DNA from 3 places in the Streptomyces sp. NPDC005752 genome. Region 2 is predicted to be linked to each of the others. Evidence: riboswitches for the same ligand, from Rfam matches in the RefSeq annotation. Region 2 holds a riboswitch; each other region holds the start of a gene.
What was found. A riboswitch is a leader RNA that binds a small molecule or an ion and turns the genes downstream of it on or off. The one in region 2 is predicted to bind cobalamin.
Positions count from the first base shown of each region.

Region 1: linked by a shared signal. The riboswitch ahead of ABZ441_RS09345 (energy-coupling factor ABC transporter permease) and the one ahead of ABZ441_RS31665 (cobalamin biosynthesis protein) in region 2 are both predicted to bind cobalamin.
Region 3: linked by a shared signal. The riboswitch ahead of ABZ441_RS00220 (ribonucleoside-diphosphate reductase subunit alpha) and the one ahead of ABZ441_RS31665 (cobalamin biosynthesis protein) in region 2 are both predicted to bind cobalamin.

Region 1 is NZ_JBEXYB010000008.1:80,796-83,045, reverse strand. Features, by position in the region: gene aztD (zinc metallochaperone AztD) at 1-422, shown strand, start outside; cobalamin riboswitch at 585-790, shown strand; gene ABZ441_RS09345 (energy-coupling factor ABC transporter permease) at 820-1,530, shown strand; gene ABZ441_RS09340 (energy-coupling factor ABC transporter substrate-binding protein) at 1,527-1,895, shown strand; gene cbiQ (cobalt ECF transporter T component CbiQ) at 1,902-2,250, shown strand, end outside.
Region 2 is NZ_JBEXYB010000057.1:20,179-22,428, forward strand. Features, by position in the region: gene ABZ441_RS31655 (inorganic phosphate transporter) at 1-328, shown strand, start outside; gene ABZ441_RS31660 (hypothetical protein) at 341-565, shown strand; cobalamin riboswitch at 708-838, shown strand; gene ABZ441_RS31665 (cobalamin biosynthesis protein) at 967-1,911, shown strand; gene ABZ441_RS31670 (cobyric acid synthase) at 1,908-2,250, shown strand, end outside.
Region 3 is NZ_JBEXYB010000001.1:42,507-44,756, reverse strand. Features, by position in the region: gene mctP (monocarboxylate uptake permease MctP) at 1-246, shown strand, start outside; gene ABZ441_RS00225 (GNAT family N-acetyltransferase) at 394-894, shown strand; cobalamin riboswitch at 935-1,072, shown strand; gene ABZ441_RS00220 (ribonucleoside-diphosphate reductase subunit alpha) at 1,210-2,250, shown strand, end outside.

The DNA.
Region 1 (2,250 bases), on a different contig from region 2:
TCCTCGGCGACTACAAGAAGGACAAGGACGCCGAGCTGGAACGCCCGGAACAGATCTCGCTCATCGACACCGGGACGGGCAAGATGCGGCTCGTCGACATCGGGACGAGCTACACCTTCCGCTCGCTGGCACGCGGTGCGCACGGTGAGGCGCTGGTCCTGGGCACCGACGGCCGCATCCATGTCATCGACCCCGCCACGGGCAAGGTGACCAGGAAGATCTCCGTCCTCGGTTCGTGGCGGGAACCGCTGGACTGGCAGCAGCCCCGCCCGGCGCTGTTCGTGCGCGACCACACGGCATACGTCTCGGACCCGGAGAACAAGAAGCTGGTCGCCGTCGACATCGAGTCGGGCCGGCAACTGGCCTCGACCGAACTGCCCGAGGCTCCCAACGAGCTGAGCGGTGTCGTCGAGCAGCACTGATCCCCCTCCCGAGGTGCAGGAGCGCGTTCCCGCAGGGCGGCAGCGCGCTCCTCCCCCTCGCGCTTCCGAGCCCGCCACCACCTGGATCACCACCCGGACCGTCGCAGGTCATCGCGTACACGGCCGCCCGCGGGGGCGTGTCCACCCGGGCCTCCCCCGGCTTGTCATCACCACCCGCCTGGCACTACTGTCGCCACGCCTTGGTGAACGGGAAATCGGTGTGATGCCGGTGCGGCCCTCGCCACTGTGATCGGGAAGTCCGGCTCCGGCCCTCGCGGGCAGCCACTGGGTCCTTGTGACCCGGGAAGGCGGAGTTCGGGCGGTGTTACCCGTAAGCCAGGAGACCGGCCAAGGCACTTCAACCATCCACGAGGTGCTGGAGAGGGTCTGCTGAGCCATGCACATAGCCGAGGGTTTTCTGCCTCCGGCGCACGCGATCGCCTGGGGTGTCGCGTCCGCGCCGTTCGTCGTCCACGGAGTCCGGTCGCTCACGCGTGAAGTCAGGGAGAACCCTGAGAGCACGTTGCTCCTGGGGGCTTCCGGGGCCTTCACGTTCGTACTTTCCGCCTTGAAGATCCCCTCCGTCACGGGAAGTTGTTCGCATCCCACGGGTACGGGGCTGGGAGCCATCCTGTTCCGCCCGCCGATCATGGCGGTACTGGGCACCATCACCCTGCTCTTCCAGGCGCTGCTGCTCGCCCACGGCGGCCTGACCACGCTCGGCGCCAACGTCTTCTCGATGGCGATCGTCGGGCCCTGGGCGGGGTACGCGGTCTACAAGGCGCTGCGCCGTTACGACGTGCCGCTGATGGTGGCGGTGTTCTTCGCAGCGTTCGTCGCCGACCTGTCCACGTACTGCGTCACCAGCGTGCAGCTGGCGCTCGCCTTCCCGGACCCGAGCAGCGGGTTCCTGGGCGCGCTCGGCAAGTTCGGCTCCATCTTCGCGCTCACCCAGATCCCGCTCGCGGTGAGCGAGGGGCTTCTGACCGTGCTGGTGATGCGGCTCCTCGTGCAGTCCAGCAAGGGGGAGCTGACCCGGCTCGGGGTGTTCCTCAGCGGCAGGCGCACCCCGACCAGGACGGCCGAGACCGAGGCGGTTGCCAAATGAACAAGAACACGAAGATCAACGCCCTTCTCCTGCTCGTCGTGGCCGCGCTGGCCGTCCTGCCCCTGGCCCTCGGCCTCGGCGACGGCCAGGAGGAGCCCTTCGCGGGCGCCGACGCGCAGGCGGAGACCGCGATCACCGAGATCGCCCCCGCGTACGAACCCTGGTTCTCCCCGCTGTACGAACCGCCTTCCGGTGAGGTCGAGTCGGCACTGTTCGCCCTCCAGGCAGCGCTCGGCGCGGGTGTCCTCGCCTACTACTTCGGCGTGCGGCGCGGACGCCGTCAGGGCGAACTGCGGGCGGCCGCCCGGCAGGACGGCGGGGGCACCGGGCCCGGTGCCGGGGAGTCCGCGGCCCGGAGGAACTGAGCGCACGTGCTGCAGATCGATGCGGCGGCGCACAGCAGTCGCTGGCGCCGCCGCCATCCCGTGGACAAAGCCGTGCTCGGACTGGGATTCACGGTTCTCGCCATATCGCTGCCGCCCTGGCCCGGCGCGCCCCTGATCCTGGTCGCCGCCCTGGCCGTGCTGCTGGGGCCGGCGGGCGTGACCGCCCGCCATCTGTGGCGGGCGTACCGGGTGCCCCTGGGGTTCTGCGTCACCGGGGCCGCCACACTGCTCGTCGAGGTCGGCGGGCCCGGGGGGCTCGTCGGCCTGGCCCCAGGGGGGCCGGCACGCGCCGTTGAGTTGCTGCTGCGCACCTCGGCCGCGTCGCTCGGCGTCC
Region 2 (2,250 bases):
CACCGCCACCCGGATGTTCATCGCCTGGGGCCTGACGCTGCCCGCCGCCGGCCTGGTCGGTGCGGGGGCCGAGTTCCTGACCAAGCAGGGGCCCTGGGGTGTCGCCGTGGTGGCCGCCGTGCTCGTGGGCGGATCCGCCGCCATCTGGCTGCTGTCGCGCCGCAAGCCGGTCGACCACACCAACGTCAACGAGCCCGCGGGCGTCGTCACGACCGCCATCGCGGCCGTCAGCCCGCCGCCCGTCGGCCTGGCGGACACACACCTCAAGACCACGATCCACGCCCCGGCCGACCCCCAGACCGACCCGGCCCGACCGGCCACGGTGTAAGGACAGATCCGTATGAACATCGACTGGGCAGCTCTGGCCTCCGTCTTCGGCGTCAGCCTCGTGATCACCGTCGCGCTCGTGGGCCTCTTCACCCTCGGCATCCTGGGCCTGGCCAAGCAGGTGCCGACGGCTCAGGGCGGCGGCGGTTCCCACGCCCCGGCCCGCGTCGGCGCGTACGCCTGCTTCGGGCTGTGCGCGGCGGCGGTCGCGTACGGGATCTATCTGATCGTCGCCTGACCTCACGGGCACGCACCGGGCCGGACACACCACGTGTGTCCGGCCCGGTGTGCGTCCGGGCACACCGAAGCCTCGCAGGTCAACGGCAGGTTGACGGGCGTTCGCGGAGCATGGTGGACTGCCGGAGCCATTACGGCGACAGAAGAGGAAGCCGGTGCGAATCCGGCGCGGTCCCGCCACTGTCACCGGGGAGCAGCCTCCACACGGAAGTCACGGTCCGCCGCAGCGGACTGGAAGGCCGGAGGAACTGCGGATCCGGAAGCCAGGAGACTCTCGTCGCCGGTCACGTCGAACCAGGGCGCGGACCCTGAGTGAGGACATACGCCATGCCTGGCTGCCCTGCGTCGGTCGCTGCACCACCCGTCCCTGAGGTCCTTCGAGGCGCGACGGCCGGCTGACGCGTGCGAGCCGACCGCATCTTCGCGTACGGCGCCGCCGCCGGTCTGATCGGCGACCTGCTGCTCGGTGATCCCCGGCGGGGACATCCCGTCGCCGCCTTCGGGCGTGCCGCGGCGGGTGCCGAGGACCGGCTGTGGCGCGATCACCGCGGCTGGGGCGCCCTGCACACGCTGGTCTGTGCCGGGGGCGCCACGGGCGCCGCCGCGCTGGCCGCCCGTGCCGTACGGAACCGTCCCGCCGCCGCCGTGGCACTGACCGCTGCCGCCACCTGGGCCGTCGTCGGGGGCACGTCACTGGGCCGCGAGGCCCGTGCCGTCGGCGGGGCGCTGGCCGCCGGGGACATCGAGCTGGCCCGGGAGCGGCTGCCGCATCTGTGCGGCCGGGACCCCCAGGCACTGGACGGGCCCGGGATCGCCCGCGCGGTGGTGGAGTCCGTCGCCGAGAACACCTCCGACGCCGTCGTGGGAGCCCTGGTCTGGGGCGCGGTCGGCGGGGTGCCCGGGCTGGTCGCCTTCCGGGCTGTCAACACGCTCGACGCCATGGTCGGACACAAGTCACCCCGCTACCGGCGCTACGGCTGGGCCTCGGCCCGGCTCGACGACGTCGCCGGATGGCCGGGGGCCCGGCTCACCGCCGCCTTGGCCGTGGCTGCCGGCGGACGCCCGCGCGAGGCCGTCCGGGCCTGGCGGGCCGACGCGGGCCGGCATCCCAGCCCCAACGCGGGCCCGGTGGAGGCCTCGTTCGCGGGAGCGCTCGGCGTACGGCTCGGCGGCACCCTCGCGTACGGCGGGCGGGTCGAGCACCGGCCGGTGCTCAACGGCGGGGCCGGGCGGGACGTGCGGGTCACGGACATCGAACGTGCGGTGCGGCTGTCGCGCCGGGTGAGTGTGCTGGCCCTCGCCGTGTGTGCGGCGGGGCGGCTGGCCAGGGGACGGAGAGTCGGATGAGCGGCGGGCTGCTGGTCGCGGGAACCACGTCGGACGCGGGCAAGAGCGTCGTCACGGCCGGGATCTGCCGGTGGCTTGTGCGACGGGGGGTGAAGGTCGCCCCCTTCAAGGCGCAGAACATGTCGCTGAACTCGTTCGTCACCCGTGGGGGCGCGGAGATCGGCCGGGCGCAGGCGATGCAGGCGCAGGCCGCCCGGGTGGAGCCGTCGGTACTGATGAACCCGGTGCTGCTCAAGCCCGGGGGTGACCGGTCGAGCCAGGTCGTCCTGATGGGGAAGCCGGTCGGCGAGATGAGTGCGCGCGGCTACCACGGGGGACGCCAGGAGGCGCTGCTGGGGA
Region 3 (2,250 bases), on a different contig from region 2:
ACCCAGAAGCACTTCGGCGGTTCCTCGAAGGAGATCCCGGGCATCGGCGAGATCGGCTACATCGGCCTCACCGCGATCGTGCTGAACATCGTCGTCGTGGTCGTACTGACCTTCGTCCTCAACGCGCTGAAGGCCCCGGCGGGTGTGGACGAGACCTCGCCGTCCGACTACACCGCGGACGTGGGCGACCCGGGCGTCAAGGCCGAGCTCCCGCCGGCCACTGCGGGCGCGCCGGGCGGTCACTGACCCCCTCGGCAGTCGTCCGGCATGACATCCGTCCGTCCCGGCAGGGTCCACCTGCCGGGACGGCGTCGTACCGGGTACGGCCCGCGAGACCGCGGTCGGCCGTAAACGGGGGGCGTCACGCTCCCCCTCTGCGGCAGACTGCGGCCCATGGACGTATCGATCAGGCCGGCCCGGCGGGCTCAGTTCGAGGAACTCGGCGAGATCACCGCTCAGGCGTATCTCGGAGACGGTCTGCTGGACTTCGGCGCCGGCGACCCCTACCTGGAGCAGCTCCGCGCCGTCGAGCGGCGTGCGGCCGATGCCGAGGTGCTGGTCGCGCTGGACGACGACGGCCGGCTGCTGGGTGGTGTCACCTACGTCGAGCCGGGCAGCCCGTGGGCGGACATCGCAGGTGAGGACGAGGCGGAGTTCAGGATGCTGGCCGTCTCGCCGGAGGCCCGTGGCCGGGGCGTGGGTGAGGCGCTCGTACGGGCCTGCATCGACCGGGCACGGGCTCGCGGAGGGCTGTCCGGAATCGTGCTGTCGACGCAGTCGTCCATGGCGGCCGCCCATGGGATCTACCGGCGGCTGGGCTTCGCACGGTCCCCGGAGCGGGACTGGAGTCCGCTGCCCGGCTTCGTACTCCTGACATTCCGCCTGGAGCTCTGACCCGCCACGACACTACATGTGGGGGCTGCCTCAATCAGCAGCCCCCACATGTATGCTCGACCTCGCTGTCGCCGCAGGGGAATCCGGTGCGAATCCGGAACTGTCCCGCAACGGTGTGACCGGTGTGTTTCTGTGCACCGCGATAGTCCGAAGACCTGTCGACAGCGCGTCCGGCTCGACCGAACCGGACGCAGAGACGTCCGGGCCCCGCGGAGGGCCGGTGGACGCCGTGCGCCGCGCCGCCCCTCCCCGGGTGCCCTCCGTGCCCGGCTGCCCCGCTCCCGCAGGCCCCGAGCCGAGCGAGGGATAGCCCCAGTGACCATCGCGCCAGCCGACCCGGTTTCAGCCACGGAACTCGAAGGCCGCACGCCCGACGCGCCCGGGACCGCACTGCTGCGGACCCTGACCGGCCTCACGGCCGATCTGCCCGACACCGACCCCGGGCGGGTCGCCGCCGCCGCGCTGCGCGGCCGCAACGCCCGGTCGGACGAGGCGGAGCTGCGGTCGCTGGCCACCGAGGCCGCCGCCGGGCTGATCTCCGAGGACCCGGCCTACTCCCGGCTCGCCGCGCGGCTGCTCACCCGGGCCGTAGCGGACGAGGCCGCCGGCCAGGGCGCTGTCTCCTTCTCGTCGTCGGTCGCCGTCGGGCATCGCGAGGGTCTGGTCGCGGACCGCACGGCCGAGTTCGTCACGCTCCACGCCGCCGCTCTCGACGCCCTGGTGGACCGGGCGCTCGCCGACGGCGCCGACGACCGCTTCGGCTACTTCGGACTGCGCACGCTGCACAGCCGGTACCTGCTGCGCCACCCGCTCACCCGCCACGTGATCGAGACCCCGCAGCACTTCATGCTGCGCGTCGCCGCCGGCCTCGCCGAGGACACCTCCGAGCGGGCCCTGGAGGAAGTGGCCGCGCTGTACGGCCTGATGAACCGGCTGGACTACCTGCCCTCCTCCCCCACCCTCTTCAACTCCGGCACCCGCCACCCGCAGATGTCCTCGTGCTATCTGCTGGACTCGCCGCTGGACGAGCTCGACTCGATCTACGACCGCTACCACCAGGTGGCGCGTCTCTCCAAGCACGCGGGCGGCATCGGTCTCTCGTACTCCCGTGTCCGAGCCCGGGGTTCACTCATCCGGGGCACCAACGGGCACTCCAACGGCATCGTGCCGTTCCTCAAGACGCTCGACGCCTCGGTCGCCGCGGTCAACCAGGGAGGCCGGCGCAAGGGCGCCGCCGCCGTCTACCTGGAGACCTGGCACGCGGACATCGAGGAATTCCTCGAGCTGCGCGACAACACCGGCGAGGACCAGCGGCGTACGCACAACCTCAACCTGGCGCACTGGATCCCGGACGAG